2 regions of the Comamonas antarctica genome follow, and region 2 is predicted to be linked to the other one. Evidence: predicted binding sites of a transcription regulator. Region 2 holds the regulator's gene; the other holds the start of a gene.

Region 1 (9,823 bases), 1.7 Mb from region 2:
CGAGGCGCTGCATCTGACGCAGAGCGCCGTGAGCAAACAGGTGCAGGAACTCGAGAAATGGGTCGGCGTGATGCTGTTCGAGCGCAACCGCAAGCGCCTCACGCTGACCCCGGCCGGCGAGCGCTACGAACGCGCGGTGCGCGCCTTGCTGTCGCAGCTCGAGGCCGCCACGCTCGAGCTGATCACCAGCGACGACCGCAGCGGTGCGCTCTACCTGTCGGTGCTGCCCACCTTCGGCGCCAAGTGGCTCATTCCGCGGCTGCCGCAGTTCCAGCAGCGCGAGCCGCAGGTCACGCTGCATTTCGTGCCCTATGTGCACGGCTATGACTTCGAGAGCCCGACACTCGACTGCTCCATCCTGTTCGGCGACGGCCACTGGCCGGGCGCGCGCGCCCACTATCTCGTCGGCCAGCAGGTGGCGCTGATCGCGCCGCCGCTGGGCAGTCCCGGCGCGCTGGATCTGCGCCAGCCCGCAGACCTGATCGCCTGCACGCGGCTGCGCCATGTGACCATTCCCGATGCCTGGGCACAGTGGTGCGAGGCCCATGGCGTGAGCGGCATGCGCGCTTTGGATGGTCCGCAGTTCGACCAGTTCCAGAGCATCATCCGCGCGGTGATGGCGGGCATGGGCGTGGCCCTGGTGCCGCGCTGCCTGGTGCAGGATGAAATTGCCTCGGGCCTGGTCACCGAGCCGCTGCCCGGCTATACCAGCCACCTCGGCTACTGGTTCCTCTATCCCGAGGGGCGGGCCCAGCATGGCGCGTTGGCCTCGCTGCGCGACTGGCTGCTGGAATCGGCCGCGCAATCGGCCGCCGCGATGCTCGCCGCCAGCCGCGCCGCCGCGGTCAAGGCGGCGGGCGCGGACCGCAGCTGAACCCAGGTCCGCATCAGGGCAACGCGGCCAGCGCCGGCAGCGCCCGCAACGCCGAAAAACGCACGCTGAAGCGCGCCCCCGGCGGCAGCTGCTGCGGACGCGCCGCATCGAGCGACACCTGGGCGCCATGCTGGCGTGCAATCTCCTGCACGATGGGCAGGCCCAGCCCGGAGCCATCGGCCTGCGTGCCGAGCGCGCGGTAGAACGGCTGGAACACTAGCGCGCGCTCCGCCTCGGGCACACCGGGCCCGGTGTCCTCGACCTCGAGCAGCAGCATGCGTTCGAAGGTGTCGGCCAGCAGCCGCACCGTGACCACGCCGGGCTGCTCCGGGGTGGACGGCGTGTAGTTGATCGCGTTGTCGACGAGGTTGCGCACCAGCTCGGTCAGCAGCGTTGGATTGCCTTCCATCCAGACCCCGGGCGCACCCGGCTCGGCGCCGTCGTAGCCCAGGTCGACATGCTTGTCGAGCGCGCGCGGCACCGAGTCGCGCACCACGTCGATCACCAGCTGCGCGAGGTCGCAGCGCTGCTTTGCCATGGCCGCGCCCGTGCCTTCGACGCGCGCCAGCGCCAGCAGCTGGTTGACGGTGTGGCTCGCGCGCATGCTGGCGCGGCCGATCTGCTGCAGCGAGCGCTTGAGTTCCTGCGTACTGGTGCCCTCGCGCTGCGCGAGGTCGGCCTGCATGCGCAGGCCCGCCAGCGGGGTCTTGAGCTGGTGCGCGGCATCGGCAAGAAAGCGCTTTTGCGTCGCCAGCGATTCGTTCAGGCGGCACAGCAGGTCGTCGACGGCATTGACCAGTGGCGCGACTTCCAGCGGAACATCCTCGAAGTTCAGCGGCGACAGGTCGTCGGGCTTGCGCGCGCGGATGCGCTCCTCGAGCCGGTGCAGCGGCGTGATGCCGCGCGCCAGCGCCATCCACACCAGCATCACCGCCAGCGGCAGCACAACGAACTGCGGCAGCATCACGCCGCGGATGATCTCCCCGGCCAGCGCACTGCGTTGGTCGCGGGCCTCGGCGACCTGCACCAGCGCCAGTGGCTGGCCGGGTTCCGGCAGCGGCACCCACAACGCCGCCAGGCGCAGGTCCACGCCGCGCAGTTCGGCGTCGTACAACTGGACCTCGCCATTGCGCCGCTCGGCATCGGTCCAGGGCGGCCGCGGCAGCGCGCTTTCGCCCGCCGCCAATCGGCCCTGCGGGTCCAGCACCTGGTAGAAAACGCTGTCGGCAGCGCTCGCGCGCAGGTTGTGGCTCAGCGCCTGCGCCAGGCTGAACTGCAATTGCCCCTGCTGCACCTGCCGCGCCAGCACGCGCACGTCATATTCCAGCGCGCGGTCATAGGGCTGGTTGGCCAGTCCCTGCGCCACCAGCCAGGTCAGGGCCAGGCTCACGGGCCACAGCAGCAGCAAGGGCGTGAGCATCCAGTCCAGGATGCCGCCAAACAGCGAATACTGCTCGCGCTGGAAGAGTTTCATGGCGTATCGGGAAGCACGCGATTGGCGGTCTGTTCGTCCTGAGCGGGAGAAGCGAGACACGTCTCGCCAGACGTGACCAAGAAACAGCAAGGCCTCTGCTGGTTCCCCGTTCGTCCTGAGCCTGTCGAAGGATGAACGCAGGGCCTCCATACAGTAGCCACGGCTTCTTTGCGGCACGCCCTAAAACGCCCTTCGACAGGCTCAGGGCGAGCAATGTGCGAGGAAGTCGCTGCCTCCCAGCAGTCAGCCATGCTCAATCGCGGATCTTTTCGAGGCAATATCCCAGCCCCCGCACGGTCGCAATGCGGATCGGCCCATGCTCGATCTTCTTGCGCAGGCGATGGATGTAGACCTCGATCGCGTTGTTGCTCAGCTCCTCGCCCCATTCGCACAGGCGCTCGACCAGCTGGTCCTTGCTGACCAGGCGGCCCGCGCGCTGCAGCAGCACTTCCAGCAAGCCCAGTTCGCGCGCCGAAAGCTCGACCATCTTGCCGTCGATGGTGGCCACCCGGCCCGACTGGTCATAGACCAGCGGCCCATGCTTGATGGTGCTGCTGGCGCCGCCCATGCCGCGGCGCGTCAGGGCGCGCACGCGCGCTTCGAGCTCCTGCAGGCTGAATGGCTTGGCCATGTAGTCGTCGGCGCCGAAATCGAGCCCCTTGACGCGTTCTTCGACGCTGTCGGCGGCCGTGAGGATCAGCACCGGCAGGCCGTCGCCGCGCCCGCGCAGCCGGCGCAGCACTTCGAGGCCATGCATCTTCGGCAGGCCCAGATCGAGGATCAGCAGGTCGAACTCGCTGCTGGTCATCAGCACCGACTCGGCTTCGCTGCCGCTGGCCACATGGCTGACCACGGCGCCCGAGCCGCGCAGGCTGCGCAACAGGCCATCGGCAAAGACCTGGTCGTCCTCGGCAATCAAGATGCGCATGCGGATATTTCCCTGAATGGACACGGCAGTGCAAGACCGCCGGGGGTTTGGTCGATTCTAGGGGTGGATGGCGCCGCCCGGCCTGGGGTTTTCGCGCTATGCCGGCTTGCCGCTGCTGGCGGCATAGACCTCGAGCCCGAGCGCCACCACGGTCGCGACCTCGTCCCCGACTTCGGCGCGGAACTCGGCCTCGGCCTGGGCCACGGCCGCCTGGAACGCCTGCAGCCAGCTGAGCCCCGTGGGCGTGAAGCGGATCCAGCGCGTGCGCCGGTCACGCGCATCGGGCTCGCGCGTGACCAAGCCCCATGCCAGGCACTGCTCGACCAGATCGGCCATCGCCTGCTTGCTCATGCCGGCGCGCTCGGCGAGATCGGTCAACCGGTCGCCGGCCAGCGACAGATGGCGCGTGATGTGGATGTGCGCGGCGCTGACCTGGTCGCGCGCCGCAAGGTTGGACAGCGCCAGCGGCACCTCGAGCGCATGCGCCATCAGCTGCATGACACGCGCATCGAAGCGGCGCATCGAATGCCCGAGCAAGCGGCCCAGATGGAGCTGGCGCCAGTCATCGGAATAGGAAGTGGAAGGTGAAAGGGATGCCATGAGTAATTGTCAGGGAAACTGACTAAAAATCATCTATACAGAAAAGTACAACCCTCATAAACTACTGTTCAAGCATCCAGGCTGGCAGTAACAACAGACCGTCGGTGCTCTCCAAAATCATTGCTTTATCAGGAGTTTTTCATGGACGTCACCACAGTCAAGGGCAGCAACCCCGCCACCGCAGCCAACAGCGAAAAAGCCAAGGCCCTGCAAGCCGCGCTCGCGCAGATCGAAAAACAGTTCGGCAAGGGCACCATCATGCGCCTGGGCGAAGGCGAAGCCATCGAGGACATCCAGGTCGTTTCCACCGGCTCGCTGGGCCTGGACATCGCCCTGGGCGTCGGCGGCCTGCCGCGCGGCCGCGTGGTCGAGATCTACGGCCCGGAATCGTCGGGCAAGACCACGCTCACGCTGCAGGTCATTGCCGAAATGCAAAAGCAAGGCGGCCAGTGCGCGTTTGTCGACGCCGAGCATGCGCTTGACGTGCAATATGCGCAGAAGCTGGGCGTGCAGCTATCCGACCTGCTGATCAGCCAGCCCGACACCGGCGAACAGGCGCTCGAGATCGTCGACAGCCTGGTGCGTTCGGGTGCCGTCGACCTGATCGTCATCGACTCGGTGGCGGCGCTCACGCCCAAGGCCGAAATCGAAGGCGAAATGGGCGATGCGCTGCCCGGCCTGCAGGCCCGCCTGATGAGCCAGGCGCTGCGCAAGCTCACCGCGACGATCAAGAAGACCAACTGCATGGTCATCTTCATCAACCAGATCCGCATGAAGATCGGCGTGATGTTCGGTTCGCCCGAAACCACCACCGGCGGCAATGCGCTCAAGTTCTATGCCTCCGTGCGCCTGGACATCCGCCGCACCGGCACGATCAAGAAGGGCGACAACGCCATCGGCAACGAAACCCGCGTCAAGGTGGTCAAGAACAAGGTCAGCCCGCCGTTCAAGACCGCTGAATTCGACATCCTGTTCGGCGAGGGCATCTCGCGCGAAGGCGAAATCATCGACATGGGCGTCGAAGCCAAGATCCTCGACAAGTCGGGGGCCTGGTACGCCTACCGCGGCGAGAAGATCGGCCAGGGCCGCGACAACGCGCGCGAATTCCTGCGCGAGAACCCGGACCTGGCGTTCGAGATCGAGAACCGCGTGCGCGAAAGCCTGGGCGTGTCCCTGCTGGCCGGCGCCACCCCGGCTCCCGCCGCCGGCGGCAAGCCGGCCAAGGCCGACAAGGGCGCGGACAAGGCCGCAGCGGCCACTGCACCCGCGGGCGAGTAAGCAGTGAAGCCCGGGCTGGGCCGCGTAGGCCCGGCCCGGGCTTTTGCTTTTGCATTGCCATGGGCTTCGACACCCTCTCCCTCAAGGGCCGCGCGCTGCGCCTGCTGGCGCAGCGCGAGCATTCCCGGCTCGAACTCGAACGCAAGCTGGCGGCCCATGTGGCCGAAGGCGACGATCTCGCCGCGACGCTCGACGAGCTGGAAGCGAAGAATTTCATCAATCCCGAACGCGTCGCGCAATCGCTGGCCTACCGCCGCGGCAGCAAGCTGGGCACGGCGCGCGTGGTTCAGGAAATGCGCAGCAAGGGCCTCGACGACGACACGGTGCGCGCCGCGACCCAGGAACTGCGCGCCACCGAATGGCAGCGCGCGCATGCCGTCTGGCGCCAGCGCTTTGGCGCACCTGCAGAAACACCACAGGACCGGCTCAAGCAGATGCGCTTTCTGGCCAGCCGGGGGTTTTCGGGCGATGTGGTGCGCAAGGTGGTGGCCGGGCAGCAGCCCGAGGAATAGCTTTGCGGCCGCAGGAATGACAAACCGTTCGTGGTGAGCCTCTCTGGCCGGGCGCGTCGAACCATGAACTGCCTGCCTCGCGCAAACGCAAGCCGCGGGCACTTGGCGCGCGACCTATCGGCCGCGCCGCCCTTACACCCCCAGCATCAATTGCAGGTTCTGCACCGCCGCGCCGCTCGCGCCCTTGCCCAGGTTGTCGAGGCGGGCGATCAGCACGGCATGGCGGTATTGCTCGTTGGCGAACACGCGGATTTCAAGCTTGTTGGTATTGGCCAGCGTGTCGGCGGCAAGCTTGCCGTCGTCGGTTGGCGGCAGCACCGAGACCCATTGCTCGGGCGTGGCGGTGCGCGCGTAATGGCTGGCCAGCGCGTCATGCAGGTCGGCGGCCTTGGGCGCGCCGGGCAGCAGATCGAGGTGCAGGGGCAGATGCACCAGCATGCCCTGAGCGAAATTGCCCACGGCGGGAATGAACAGCGGGCGGCGCGTGAGGCCGGTATAGCGCTGGATCTCGGCGATGTGCTTGTGCGACAAGCCCAGCGCATAGGCTTCATAGGGCGCGGCGGTGCCGGCCTCGTAGGCTTCGATCATCGGACGGCCGCCGCCGGTATAACCCGACACCGACGGCAGGCTGACCGCGAAGTCCGCAGGCAGCAGGCCGGCATCGACCAGCGGGCGCAGCAGCGCAATGGCGCCGGTGGCATAGCAGCCGGGGTTGGAGACGCGCGCCGCGCCCTTGACGGCTTCGAGCTGGCCGTCGCAGAGCTCGGGAAAGCCGTAGACCCAGCCGGGGGCGGTGCGGTGCGCGGTCGAGGCGTCGATGATCTTGATGCTGCGGCCGGTTTCCGCCGTGATGGCATCGACCATGGCCACGGTCTCGCGCGCGGCGTCGTCATGCAGGCACAGGATGACCAGGTCCACGCCCGCAATCAATGCGCGCTTGGCGGCTGGATCCTTGCGCAGTTCGGGCGCAATGCTGACCAGCTCGATCGCGGGCATGGACTGCAGCCGCTCGCGGATCTGCAGACCCGTGGTGCCGGCTTCGCCATCGATGAACACTTTGGACATGGGAAATCTCCTGCAATCGGTCCAGGCCTCGCGCTACAAGCGCCACGCAAAAGCCAGTATATGGGTTAGTAGTTTTACACCAGGGATGGTGCATCGCAGCATGATACATTTCCGGGCTGCCATGTCCCATGCCCGCGGCCAGACAGCATTATGGCAACCGGGTAAACCACCATTCCTGAGAGAGAGACAGCTCATGAAGATTCATGAATATCAAGGCAAGGAAATCTTGCGTACGTTCGGCGTGCCCGTTCCGCGCGGCATCCCTGCATTCACAGTACAAGAAGCCGTCGAAGCGGCTCAGAAGCTCGGCGGCCCGGTGTGGGTCGTGAAGGCCCAGATCCACGCGGGCGGCCGCGGCAAGGGCGGCGGCGTCAAGGTTGCCAAGAGCATCGACGACGTCAAGCGCCTGGCTGGCGAAATCCTCGGCATGCAGCTGATCACGCATCAGACCGGCGCCGAAGGCCAGAAGGTCCGCCGCCTGTACATCGAAGACGGCGCAGATATCCAGCAGGAATACTACCTGTCGGCCGTGACCGACCGCGCGACGCAGAAGGTTGCGTTCATCGCTTCGAGCGAAGGCGGCATGGATATCGAGGAAGTGGCCCACTCCACGCCCGAGAAGATCATCACCGTGATGGTCGACCCCCTGCAAGGCTTCACCCAGGCCAACGGCGAAGAGCTGGCCAAGGGCATCGGCATGCCGCAAGACTCGGTGGCGCAGTTCATCGACGTGTGCCAGAAGATCTACAAGTGCTACATGGACACCGACGCGTCGCTGGTTGAAATCAACCCGCTGAACCGCGACAGCAAGGGCACCATCACCGCCCTGGACGCCAAGTTCAACTTCGACCCCAACGCACTGTTCCGCCACCCCGAAATCGTTGCCTTCCGCGACCTGGACGAAGAAGATCCGGCCGAAGTCGAAGCCTCGAAGTTCGACCTGGCCTACATCTCGCTGGACGGCAACATCGGCTGCCTGGTGAACGGCGCCGGCTTGGCCATGGCCACCATGGACACCATCAAGCTGTTTGGCGGCGAACCTGCCAACTTCCTGGACGTGGGCGGCGGTGCCACCCCCGAGAAGGTCACCGAAGCCTTCAAGATCATGCTGAAGAACCCCAAGGTCGAAGGCATCCTGGTCAACATCTTCGGCGGCATCATGAAGTGCGACACCATCGCCACCGGCGTGATCACTGCCTGCAAGGCCGTGAACCTGCAAGTGCCGCTGGTCGTGCGCATGAAGGGCACGAACGAGGAACTGGGCAAGAAGATGCTGGCCGAATCCGGCCTGCCCATCATCTCGGCCGACACCATGGCCGAAGCCGCCACCAAGATTGTCGAAGCCGTCAAGTAACCGACCCTGGAGCCAACACATGTCGATCTATATCAACAAAGACACCAAAGTCATCACCCAGGGCATCACCGGCAAGACGGGCCAGTTCCACACCGAGAAGTGCCAGGAATACGCGAACGGCAAGAACTGTTTCGTGGCCGGCGTGAACCCGAAGAAGGCTGGCGAGTCGATCTTCAACATCCCAATCTACGGTTCGGTCAAGGAAGCCGCGCACCAGACCGGCGCCACCGTGTCGGTGATCTACGTGCCGCCCGCAGGCGCTGCCGCTGCCATCTGGGAAGCCGTCGAAGCCGACCTGGACATGGCGATCTGCATCACCGAAGGCATCCCCGTCCGTGACATGCTCGAAGTGCGCAACCGCATGAAGGCCAAGGAAGCCGCCGGCGGCAAGAAGACCCTGCTGCTGGGCCCCAACTGCCCCGGCCTGATCACGCCCGACGAGATCAAGATCGGCATCATGCCCGGCCACATCCACAAGAAGGGCCGCATCGGCGTGGTCTCGCGCTCCGGCACGCTGACCTATGAAGCCGTGGCGCAGCTGACCGAACTGGGCATTGGCCAGTCGACCGCTGTCGGCATCGGTGGCGACCCGATCAACGGCCTGAAGCACATCGACGTGATGAAGGCTTTCAACGACGATCCGGACACCGACGCCGTGATCATGATCGGTGAAATCGGCGGCCCCGATGAAGCCGAAGCCGCCATGTGGTGCAAGGCCAATATGAAGAAGCCCATCGTCGGCTTCATCGCTGGCGTCACCGCCCCTCCGGGCAAGCGCATGGGCCACGCCGGCGCGCTGATCTCCGGCGGCGCCGACACGGCAGATGCCAAGCTCGCCATCATGGAAGAGTGCGGCTTCACGATCACCCGCAACCCGTCGGAAATGGGCCGCCTGCTCAAGGGCCTGATCTGATCCACGGCGGCTGACGCCGCCGCGCGCACCGCTGCCCGGGAGCCGGTGCGCAAGACAAGGGATGGATGCCGGTGCGCAATGGCGCGCCTGCACCATCCCTTTTTTTCATGCCGCAGGGCATGCCGTGCGGGCCGGCAAATACCCCATCCACGTGGCCGTGGCAAGATGCGCTTGCGTCCAATGTCAGGCGCATGCCGCCGCACACAGAATGCAGGGGCATTCCCGCCCCCTGGACAATTGCATCCCCGCGCGCCTGCGGGCCGTTCCCACTACCCCCTCCATCCGTGTTCCTGAGCCTTCGCCGCCCTCCTCCGCCAGAGTCGCAATGGCGCTACGCCTTCGTGCAGCGCACCGACCGCGGCCTGGTACGCGCCAACAATGAGGATGCCGTGCATGCCGAGGCGGGCGCTGCCTGGTCGCTGGCCGTCCTGGCCGACGGCATGGGCGGCTACCAGGCGGGCGAGGTCGCCAGCGCACTGGCGGTGCAATGCGTCGTGCAATCGCTGCAGCACAGCGCCGCGCAGCCCGCGCCCTCGTCCGTGCCGGCACGCATGGCGGCCGTGCACCGCGCACTCGAGCAATGCGTGCAAAAGGCCAACACCGCGGTGCGCGCACATGCCGCGCGCCATCCGGAATGCGAAGGCATGGGCACCACCGTCGTGGCCGCGGTGTTCACGCAGGACCGGCTGGTCGTGGCCCATCTCGGCGACTCGCGCGCCTATCTGTGGCGCCGCGGCACGCTGCGCCAGCTCACCACGGACCATTCCTGGCTGCAGGAGCTGATCGATGCAGGCCATATCAGCGTCGAGGCCGCGGCGCAGTCCG
Region 2 (9,823 bases):
CTGGCGGCGCTGCGCGGCCAGCCGCTGCACGCGCTGGCCGCCGTGGCCCGGCCCGCCGATTTCTTTGCCATGCTCGCTGCCCAGGGGCTGACGCTGGCCCGCGCCGAGGCCCTGCCCGATCACTATAATTTTGCGAGCTGGAGCGGCAAGGACGGCGCCGCGGCCGCGTTGATCTGCACGGAAAAAGACGCGGTCAAGCTGTGGACGCGCCACCCCGAGGCCTGGGCCGTGCCGCTGGAAATCTCCATTGCCGAAGGATTTTTTCCCGCGCTCGACCAGGCACTGTCTCTATCATCGAATCACTGATCATCATTTCCAACCGCCATGGACGCCAAATTCCTCGAACTGCTCGTCTGCCCCGTCACCAAGGGCCCACTGACTTTTGACCGCGAGCGCCAGGAACTGGTCTCGCGCAGCGCACGCCTTGCCTACCCGGTGCGCGACGGCATGCCCATCCTGCTGGAAAACGAGGCGCGCACGCTGACCGACGAGGAACTCGAAGCGTGACCGCTGCCGCGCCCGCCCACGCCGCGCCCGCGCTGTTCGCCAGCAGCGGCTTCACGGTACTGATCCCAGCGCGCATGGCGTCGAGCCGCCTGCCCGACAAACCGCTCGCGGATATCGCCGGCCTGCCGATGGTGGTGCGCGTCGCGCAGCGCGCGCTGCTGAGCCAGGCGGCCAAGGTCGTGGTCGCCGCGGACGACGCCCGCATCGTCGCGGCCTGCGAGGCGCATGGCGTGCAGGCGCTTCTAACCCGTACCGACCATGCAAGCGGCAGCGACCGGCTCGCCGAAGCCTGCGAGCAGCTGGGTCTGGACGGCAGCGATTGCGTGGTCAACGTCCAGGGCGACGAGCCGCTGATCGATCCGCAGCTGATCGACGCTGTGGCACAGGTGTTGGCGCAGGTCCCCGAAGCCAGCATGGGAACAGCTGCGCACCCGATTGCCACGCTGGACGACTGGCGCAACCCGAACGTGGTCAAGGTCGTCCTTGACGCACAGGGTCTGGCGCAGTATTTCAGCCGCGCGCCGATTCCGTTCGCGCGCGACCATGCCGACCAGGCATGGTGGAACGATGCTGCGGCACTGGGCGGCCACGCCGGCTTCGCCCCGCTGCGCCATGTCGGCATCTACAGCTATCGCGCGGGGTTCCTGCGCAGCTTTCCCCATCTTGCTGCCGCGCCCACCGAAGCCATCGAGGCATTGGAGCAGCTGCGCGCCCTATGGCACGGCCACCGCATCGCGGTGCATGTCACGCACGATGCACCGGGTGCGGGCGTCGATACCCCTGCCGACCTGGCACGCGTGCGCGCGCTGCTGGGCTGACCCAGGGCTTGAAGGGCAAGGCGATATCCCTGCGCGGCAGCCATGCTTGGCGCCGCAAGAGACGTCCATTTCACAGATAACAGAAAATACGAAAATCTGAGGGAAGGATTGCACCTACAGCGTGCGCTGGCGTGGCGCCTGTCACGAAACCATCACGCGGTAGGTCCCATCGCGGTGCACGCGTGCTATCCTTGCCGCGAAAAAACGCGACATGGACCCGGCCGGCTCGGCTGCCCGCCGGGTCATTTGTTGCCCAAAAGAATTTCAACTCTTCGAGGATTTCCATGAAACTGATTTTGTTGGGCGCGCCCGGCGCCGGCAAAGGCACACAGGCTGCTTTCATCTGCCAGAAGTACGGCATCCCGCAGATCTCCACCGGCGACATGTTGCGCGCGGCCGTCAAGGCCGGCACGCCGCTGGGCCAGCAGGCCAAGGCGGTGATGGATGCAGGCCAGCTGGTCAGCGACGAGATCATCATCGGCCTGGTGAAGGAACGCATCCAGCAGCAAGACTGCGCCAACGGCTTCCTGTTCGACGGCTTCCCGCGCACCATCCCCCAGGCGGACGCAATGAAGGCCGCCGGCGTCAAGCTCGACTACGTGCTGGAGATCGACGTGCCGTTCGAGGCCATCATCGAACGCATGGGCGGCCGCCGCTCGCACCCGGCTTCGGGCCGGACCTACCACGTCAAGTTCAATCCGCCCAAGGTTGCCGGCAAGGACGACGAAACCGGCGAGGAACTGGTGCAGCGTGAGGACGACAAGGAAGAAACGGTGCAAAAGCGCCTGCAGGTCTACAGCGATCAGACCCGTCCGCTGGTCGACTACTACCGCCAATGGGCCGAGCAAGATCCGGCCCAGGCGCCCAAGTACCGCGCCATCAGCGGCATGGGCTCGGTGGAGGAAATCACCGCGCGCGCGCTGCAGGCCCTGGCCGAGTGATCGCCAGCCCGGCGCGGTATTCGCCGCTTCTGGAAAACAGGCCGCGCCTTCTGGCAGCGGCCTTTTTTGTGCCGCGCGCTCGCCGCGTCAGGCACTGCGCGCCAGCAACGCGAGCTGCAGGCTGATGCGTGCCTTGAGCGGCGGCAGATCGACCGGGCGCAGCACCGGCGCATCCAGCGCCCCCTGCGGGCCTTCGGACGCCAACACCAGCTGCCCTTCGGCGCAGCGCGTGCCCATCCAGACCGGCACGCCGGCCTGCAGGGCGCGCCGCAGCGCGGCCTCGAGTGCATGGTGCAGCGTGCCGTTGCCCGTCGCGGCCACCACCAGGCCCTGTACACCGTGGGCCAGCAATGCATCGACCGCGCGGCCATCCGCACCCGCGTGGCTGGTCACCAGCTCGACCCAGGGCCATGGGCCTGCTGCGGCCAGCGCCGCGATGCTGCCCTGCCATGCGGCAGCGCTGTCGGCGCAGGGGCGCTGCTGCCAGCGCACGCGCCCTTCCTCGACCCAGCCCAGCACGCCCAGCCCGGCCGACGAGAATGCATCCACGCGATACGGGTGGAGCTTGCGCACGGCCCGTGCGCCATGCACCGTCCCCGCTGCCACCACGAGCACGCCCGCGGCCTGCGCATCGACGGCGCAGGCCACGGCATCGCGCAGGTTCTGCGGACCGTCGGCCAGCAGCGCTGTGGCGGGCCGCATGGCACAGGTCAGGACCACAGGTTTGCCGGTGCGTGGCAATACCTGCTCCAGGAACCAGGCGGTTTCCTCCAGCGTATCGGTGCCGTGGGTGATGACCAGCGCACGCACGTCATCACGCGCGAGCCAGTGGGCACAGCGCTGCGCCAATGCCACCCAGGTCGCGTTGTCCATGTCCTTGCTGTCGACCTGGGCGACCTGCTCGGCCAGCAGGCCCCCGCCGGCCACCTGGGCCAGGTCGGGCACCGCCGCCAGCAATTGCTCCACCCCGAGCTGCGCCGCCGTATAGCCGACCGCCTGCGATGCATGGGCTGCCGTTCCCGCGATGGTGCCGCCTGTGGCCAATATCACCACATTATTTGAATTGCCCACTTGCGGCTCCTTGAAAACTGGTGAAAAATACAGTCACTGTATAAAAGAACAGATTGATAGCAGCTTGCCGTTGCAAGCCTCTTAAGGACCGCCATGCTCGACCACCCCAAGCTCACACCGCGACAGCAGCAAATCCTGGATCTGATCCAGTCTGCCATCGAGCGCACCGGAGCGCCCCCGACCCGCGCAGAGATCGCTGGCACGCTGGGCTTTCGCTCCGCCAATGCCGCCGAGGAACATCTGAAGGCCCTGGCACGCAAAGGCGTGATCGAACTGGTCAGCGGTACGTCGCGCGGCATCCGCCTGCGGCATGACACCGTGCGCAACATCAACGCGGCGCGCGGCGCGAGCTTCACTTCGCCGCTGGCCGCGGTGGCCTCGCTGGTGCTGCCGCTGGTCGGCCGCGTTGCAGCCGGCTCGCCCATCCTGGCGCAGGAGCATATCGACCAGACCTATGCGGTCGAGCCCACGCTGTTCCAGGCCAAGCCCGACTACCTGCTCAAGGTGCGCGGCATGTCCATGCGCGACGCCGGCATCATGGATGGCGACCTGCTGGCCGTACAGGCCAGCCGCGAAGCGCGCGACGGACAGATTGTAGTCGCGCGCCTGGGCGACGAAGTCACGGTCAAGCGCCTGCGCCGCACGCGTACCGGCATCGAACTGCTGCCCGAGAATCCCGATTTTCCGGTCATCCATGTCCGTCCCGACGAGCCATTCGCCATCGAAGGTCTGGCCGTGGGCCTGATCCGCAACACCCTGTTCATGTAACAGGCGCGCTTTCCCTCGCAGGGCCGCTGGCCCATGCATTGCACCCCTCGACCTTATTGGTCGAAGCACGGCTGCGGCCGTCGTAATCACCTTGCTGGAGATATCACATGCAATTCGCTTTGCAGGCCCTGCCTTTCTCGCGCCACGCCCAAAATGACATGCTTTTCGGCCATGCCCCGGTCGCGCACGGCCTCACCTCCCTGCCGCTGCGCAGCGCTTCGATGCGCCAGGTACGGCATCCCGTACGCCAGGCGCGCCCCTCGGCGGTCCATGGCGGCGTGCGCATCCTGCGCAACGAGGGCCAGACCCAGGGCGGGAGGCTGCTGATCTCAGGCCGCATGGCCGATGTCTGCGCCGCGCTCAACCGGCTGGATTTCAACGAATACGCCTGCGGCTGAAGCCGCTCCAGGTGGACTGCGGGTCAGCGGAAAATCCGGTTGCTACACTCTTGCACTGCACGTTTCGAACAGCCCTTCGGGCCTTCTTGTTCCATGCACTCGTCCTTTCGCCTCTTTGCAGTAACCGGTACCCACCGCGGCGACCGCGCCTATCAGCAGGATCAAGTGGCGTTGCTGCAGCACGCACGCGTGCATGGCTGCGTGCTCGGAGTGGTGGCTGACGGCATGGGCGGACGCAGCGGCGGCCGCAAGGCCTCCGATCAGGTCATGCTGACCTGCCACCAGCTGTTCGAGCGCTATGACCCGGCCAGCGACGATGCGGCCCAACTGCTGCAGAACATGGTGCGGGAGGCGCATACCGTCATTCGCCTCACCGCGATCTCGGCAGAGCAGGAACCGCACAGCACCATGGCGGCGTTCCTGGTCCTGCCCAGCGGAGCATGCCACTGGGTGCATTCAGGCGATTCGCGCATCTACCATTTCGAGCAGGACAAGCTGGTGCACCGCACGCGCGACCACTCCTATGTCCAGTCGCTGGTCGACCGCGGCGAACTGAGCGAAGCCCAGGCGCAGGACCATCCGCATGCCAACATCCTGGCCGGCTGCCTTGGCAGCCACACTTTGCCACCGGCCACGCCGCACCACATCGAGCGGCTGGCGCCCGGCAGCACGCTGCTGGCCTGCAGCGACGGGCTCTGGCACTACTTCGACACCGAGGAGCTGGGCATGCTGCTGCAGGCGCTGGCACCCCGCGATGCGGCCGAATTGCTGGTGCGCCAGGCGCGCATGCGCGCGCAGGGTCGCGGCGACAATCTCAGCCTGGTCATCGTGAAAATCGAGGCGCGGTAAAAACCGCAATGCGGCTCGCGCCGCGGTGGCTCAGGGCGCGGGGGGCCGGGGCAGCGGCGCCGCTTTGGGCTTGTCCGATTCCGCGGCCTTGGCGCGCTGGCGTTCGCGGTTTTCCTGCGCCTCGCGCTGCTTTTCCTCATAGCGCTGGCGCGAGGCTGCGCGGCGCTCGGCCTCGCCGCTTTGCTTGCGGGACTGCTCGGCGGCATGTGCCTCGTTGCGCTGGCTTTGCGCCTGGGCACGCTCGCGCGCCTGCTGTGCGCGCTGGGCCTGCACCTCGACCAGGTCCTGCGCCGTGGGCGCCGCGGGCGTGGACTTGGGTGTGGACTTGGGTGGGGGCGCAGCGCGCACCGTGCTTTGGACGCCCGGCTGGGCGGGTGCCTGCTGGTTTTTTTCCTGGACCTTCTCTTCGATCGAATGCAGCCGTGCCGCCGACTTCTCGCGCCGCTCGACGGCGTTGATGGCACTTTCCTCGTCGCGCAAGGCATTGTCGGCCAGGCGCGCCTGGTTGCGCGCCTCGCTCAGGCAGTTCTCCACCGCAAAGCGCTGGTAGCAGACGGTTTCCTGCTGCTTGAGTCGCTGCTGTATGACCGCACGTTCGGCGGATATGCGCGCACGCGTCGCGTCGCGCTCGGCCTTCACGGTCGCGCGCTCGGCTTTGCTGGCCGTGGGCGGCAATTGCGCGGGCTGGGCCTGCGCCAGGCCCGCCGCCAACGGCAGGGCCAGCGCCACGGCAGTCGTGCGCAGCCATCGCGTTGCGGCAAAGCAAGGGAAAGACAGGCGGATCATGGGCATGGACCTCAGGTCAGGCTGGTGTCGACCAGGCGGTGCTCGAGCGACAGGAACTCCTGCGACTGCATCTCGTTGAGCCGCGAGACGGTGCGCGGGAACTCGTGCGCCAATGGACCTTCAGTGTAGAGCTGCTCGGGAGGCACTGCTGCCGAAAGGATGAATTTCACGCGCCGGTCGTAGAGCACATCGACCAGCCAGGTGAAGCGCCGCGCGGGCGAGGCCATGTTGACCGGCATGAACGGAACATCGGACAGCAGCACGGTGTGGAACTGGGTGGCGATCTCGAGGTAGTCGTTCTGCGAGCGCGGGCCGCCGCACAAGGTCTTGAAATCAAACCAGACCACCCCGCCCGCGCGCCGGCGCGCACGGATCTCGCGCGCCTCGATATGCAGCACCGGGTCCTCGTCCTGCACTTCCGCGAGGCGGTTGAAGGTCTCCTCCATCGCGGCATCGGCTTCGGGGCCCAGCGGCGTGTGGTAGAGCTTGACCATCTCCAGCGTGCGCCGGCGGTAGTCGGTGCCGTTGTCGACGTTGACGATCTCCATGCGCTCGTTGAGCAAGGCAATCGCCGGCAGGATGCGGTCGCGGTGCAGCCCGTTCGGGTACAGGCCGTCGGGCGTGAAATTCGACGTGGTGACGAAACCCACGCCGTTGTCGAACAAGGCCACCAGCAGCCGGTAAAGAATCATCGCGTCGGTGATGTCCGCGACGTGGAACTCGTCAAAGCAGATGAGCTTGTACTTCTTGGCGATGTTCGCGCCCAGCACATCGAGCGGGTCCTGGACGCCTTGCAGCGTGGCCAGTTCGCGGTGCACTTCGCGCATGAATTCATGGAAATGCAGGCGCACCTTGCGCTTGAGCGGCACCGCATTGAAGAAGCACTCCATCAGGAAGCTCTTGCCCCGGCCGACGCCGCCATACATGTAGACGCCGCGTGGAATCTCCGGGCGGTTGATCAGCTTCTTGAGCGCATTCGAACGCTTGCCCTTGTAGGCCGCCCATTCATCCGCACAGCGCTGCAGTGCATCGACGGCACGCAGTTGGGCGGGATCGCTTTGAAAACCCTTGGCAAGCAATTCGGCCTCGTAGGCCTTTCGGACGGACTGGGACATGCGGGCTTGGTATGAAAAGAAAAAAGCCGAAAGCGCCCGGCAAGCAGGCAATTTCGGCCGGGCCGCGAACGGCGGGAGCGGCGGCACAAGCCCCCACAGGCGCAGGCAGATCAGAAGTTCAGCGTGCGCTTGTCCACGGCCAGGGCCGCTTCCTTGGTCGATTCCGACAGCGACGGGTGGGCGTGGCAGATGCGCGCGATGTCTTCGCTCGATGCCTTGAACTCCATGGCCACGACGGCTTCGGCAATCAGTTCGGAGACCATCGGGCCGACCATGTGCACGCCCAGGATCTCGTCGGTTTCGGCATCGGCCAGGAACTTGACCATGCCGGTCGTGTCGCCCAGCGCGCGCGCGCGGCCGTTGGCCAGGAACGGAAAGGTGCCGGCCTTGTACTTGACGCCGTCGGCCTTGAGCTGCTGCTCAGTGCGGCCCACCCATGCAATCTCGGGGCTGGTATAGATGACCCAGGGCAGCGTTGCGAAGTTGACATGGCCGTGCTGGCCGGCAATGCGCTCGGCCACGGCCACGCCTTCTTCCTCGGCCTTGTGCGCCAGCATCGGGCCGCGCACCACGTCGCCCACGGCCCACACGCCCGGCAGATTTGTCTTGCAGTCGTCGTCAACGATGATCGCGCCGCGCTCGTCGAGCGCCAGGCCCACGGCTTCGGCATTCAGGCCGATGGTATTGGCGGTGCGGCCGATCGAGACGATCAGCTTGTCGACGGCCAGCGTCTGGGCTTCGCCCTTGGCATTGGTGTAGGCCACGCTCACGCCCTGGTCGTTGACCTTGACTTCGCCGACCTTGACGCCGGTTTCGATCTTCAGGCCCTGCTTGTCAAACGCCTTCTTGGCTTCCTTGGCGATCTGCTCGTCCACCACGGGCAGGAACTTGTCCATGCCTTCGAGCACGGTGACGTCAGTGCCCAGGCGGCGCCAGACCGAGCCCATTTCGAGGCCGATCACGCCGGCGCCGATCAAGGCCATCTTGGCAGGCACGTTGCCCAGGCGCAGCGCGCCGTCGTTGGACAACACGTTGACTTCGTCGAAGGGCACGCCCGGCAGCGCGCGCGCGTTGGAGCCCGTGGCGACCACGACCTGCTTGGCGGTGAGCGTTTCTTCTTCCTTGCCGGCCACGCGGATTTCGTAGCCGCCATCAGCGGCCTTCACGAACGAGCCACGGCCGTGGAAGAACGTGACCTTGTTCTTCTTGAACAGGTACAGGATGCCATCGTTGTTCTGCTTCACGATCGCATCCTTGCGGCCGATCATCTTCGCCACGTCGATGCCGACTTCGCCGGTCGAGATGCCGTGGTCCGCGAAGTGAAGCCTGGCGTGCTCGAAGTGCTCGGACGACTGCAGCAGTGCCTTCGAAGGAATGCAGCCGACGTTGGTGCAGGTGCCGCCGGGAGCGGGACCGCCCTTTTCGTTTTTCCACTCGTCGATACAGGCGACGTTGAAGCCCAGCTGGGCGGCGCGGATGGCGGCGATGTAGCCGCCGGGGCCGGCGCCGATCACGATGACATCAAATTGCTTGCTCATGTCTCAATACTCTCTCAATGCATTTGGGAAAAAACCCACCGCCGGGCACCTGGCCGCAGGGGGTGGGTTTCTCGAAGACCGTGGACCTGCGGGGATTACAGGTCGAACAGCAGGCGTGCGGGATCTTCCAGCGCGTCCTTCATGGCCACCAGGCCCAGCACGGCTTCGCGGCCGTCGATGATGCGGTGGTCATAGGACATGGCGAAGTAGTTCATCGGGCGCACCACGACCTGGCCGTTCTCGACCACGGCGCGGTCCTTGGTGGCGTGCACGCCCAGGATGGCCGACTGGGGCGGGTTGATGATGGGGGTGGACATCATCGAGCCGAAGGTACCGCCGTTGGAGATGGAGAAGGTGCCGCCGGTCATGTCTTCGATGCCGAGCTTACCGTCCTTGGCCTTCTGGCCGAATTCAGCGATCTTCTTCTCGATTTCGGCAAAGCTCATCTGGTCGGCGTTGCGCAGGATGGGCACCACCAGGCCGCGCGGCGAGCCGACGGCGATACCGATGTCGAAGTAGCCGTGGTAGACGATGTCGTTGCCGTCGACCGAAGCGTTCAGCACCGGGTACTTCTTCAGCGCGTGCACTGCGGCCTTGACGAAGAAGGACATGAAGCCCATCTTGACGCCGTGTTCCTTGGTGAAGTCGTCCTGGAACTTCTTGCGCATGGCCATCACGGGTGCCATGTTCACTTCGTTGAACGTGGTCAGGATGGCGTTGGTCGATTGCGACTGCAGCAGGCGCTCGGCGACGCGGGCACGCAGGCGGGTCATCGGCACGCGCTGCTCTGGACGCTCGCCCAGGTCTTGCTTGCCAGCCGCCGCGGACACCTGCGGCAGCGCCTTGGTGGGCACGCCGGTGGGGATCACGGCAGCGGTGGACTGCACGCCGCCCTTGATCGCGTTCAGGGCGTCGCCCTTGGTCACGCGGCCGTCCTTGCCCGAGCCAGCCACGTTGGCGGCCGACAGGTTGTTCTCGGCCAGCAGCTTGGCAGCGGCAGGCATCGCCACATCGCCCTTGCTGCCGCCGGTG

What was found. The regulator LexA, encoded in region 2, represses DNA repair genes until DNA is damaged. The targets are predictions, from matches to a motif close to ACTGTATNNNNATACAGT.
Region 1: the regulator LexA is predicted to act here: its motif matches at 3,940-3,957, upstream of recA (recombinase RecA).

The regions. Positions count from the first base shown of each region.
Region 1 is NZ_CP054840.1:111,178-121,000, reverse strand. It holds gene HUK68_RS00555 (LysR substrate-binding domain-containing protein) at 1-874, shown strand, start outside; gene HUK68_RS00550 (sensor histidine kinase) at 888-2,348, opposite strand; gene HUK68_RS00545 (response regulator) at 2,602-3,276, opposite strand; gene HUK68_RS00540 (MarR family winged helix-turn-helix transcriptional regulator) at 3,373-3,876, opposite strand; gene recA (recombinase RecA) at 4,018-5,154, shown strand; gene recX (recombination regulator RecX) at 5,214-5,666, shown strand; gene argC (N-acetyl-gamma-glutamyl-phosphate reductase) at 5,799-6,731, opposite strand; gene sucC (ADP-forming succinate--CoA ligase subunit beta) at 6,925-8,085, shown strand; gene sucD (succinate--CoA ligase subunit alpha) at 8,105-8,998, shown strand; gene HUK68_RS00510 (Stp1/IreP family PP2C-type Ser/Thr phosphatase) at 9,283-9,823, shown strand, end outside.
Region 2 is NZ_CP054840.1:1,788,013-1,797,835, reverse strand. It holds gene lpxK (tetraacyldisaccharide 4'-kinase) at 1-306, shown strand, start outside; gene HUK68_RS08605 (Trm112 family protein) at 325-507, shown strand; gene kdsB (3-deoxy-manno-octulosonate cytidylyltransferase) at 504-1,325, shown strand; gene HUK68_RS08595 (hypothetical protein) at 1,396-1,611, opposite strand; gene adk (adenylate kinase) at 1,610-2,266, shown strand; gene HUK68_RS08585 (asparaginase) at 2,354-3,337, opposite strand; gene lexA (transcriptional repressor LexA) at 3,431-4,105, shown strand; gene HUK68_RS08575 (hypothetical protein) at 4,213-4,503, shown strand; gene HUK68_RS08570 (PP2C family protein-serine/threonine phosphatase) at 4,597-5,352, shown strand; gene HUK68_RS08565 (hypothetical protein) at 5,383-6,138, opposite strand; gene zapE (cell division protein ZapE) at 6,150-7,253, opposite strand; gene lpdA (dihydrolipoyl dehydrogenase) at 7,364-8,791, opposite strand; gene odhB (2-oxoglutarate dehydrogenase complex dihydrolipoyllysine-residue succinyltransferase) at 8,887-9,823, opposite strand, start outside.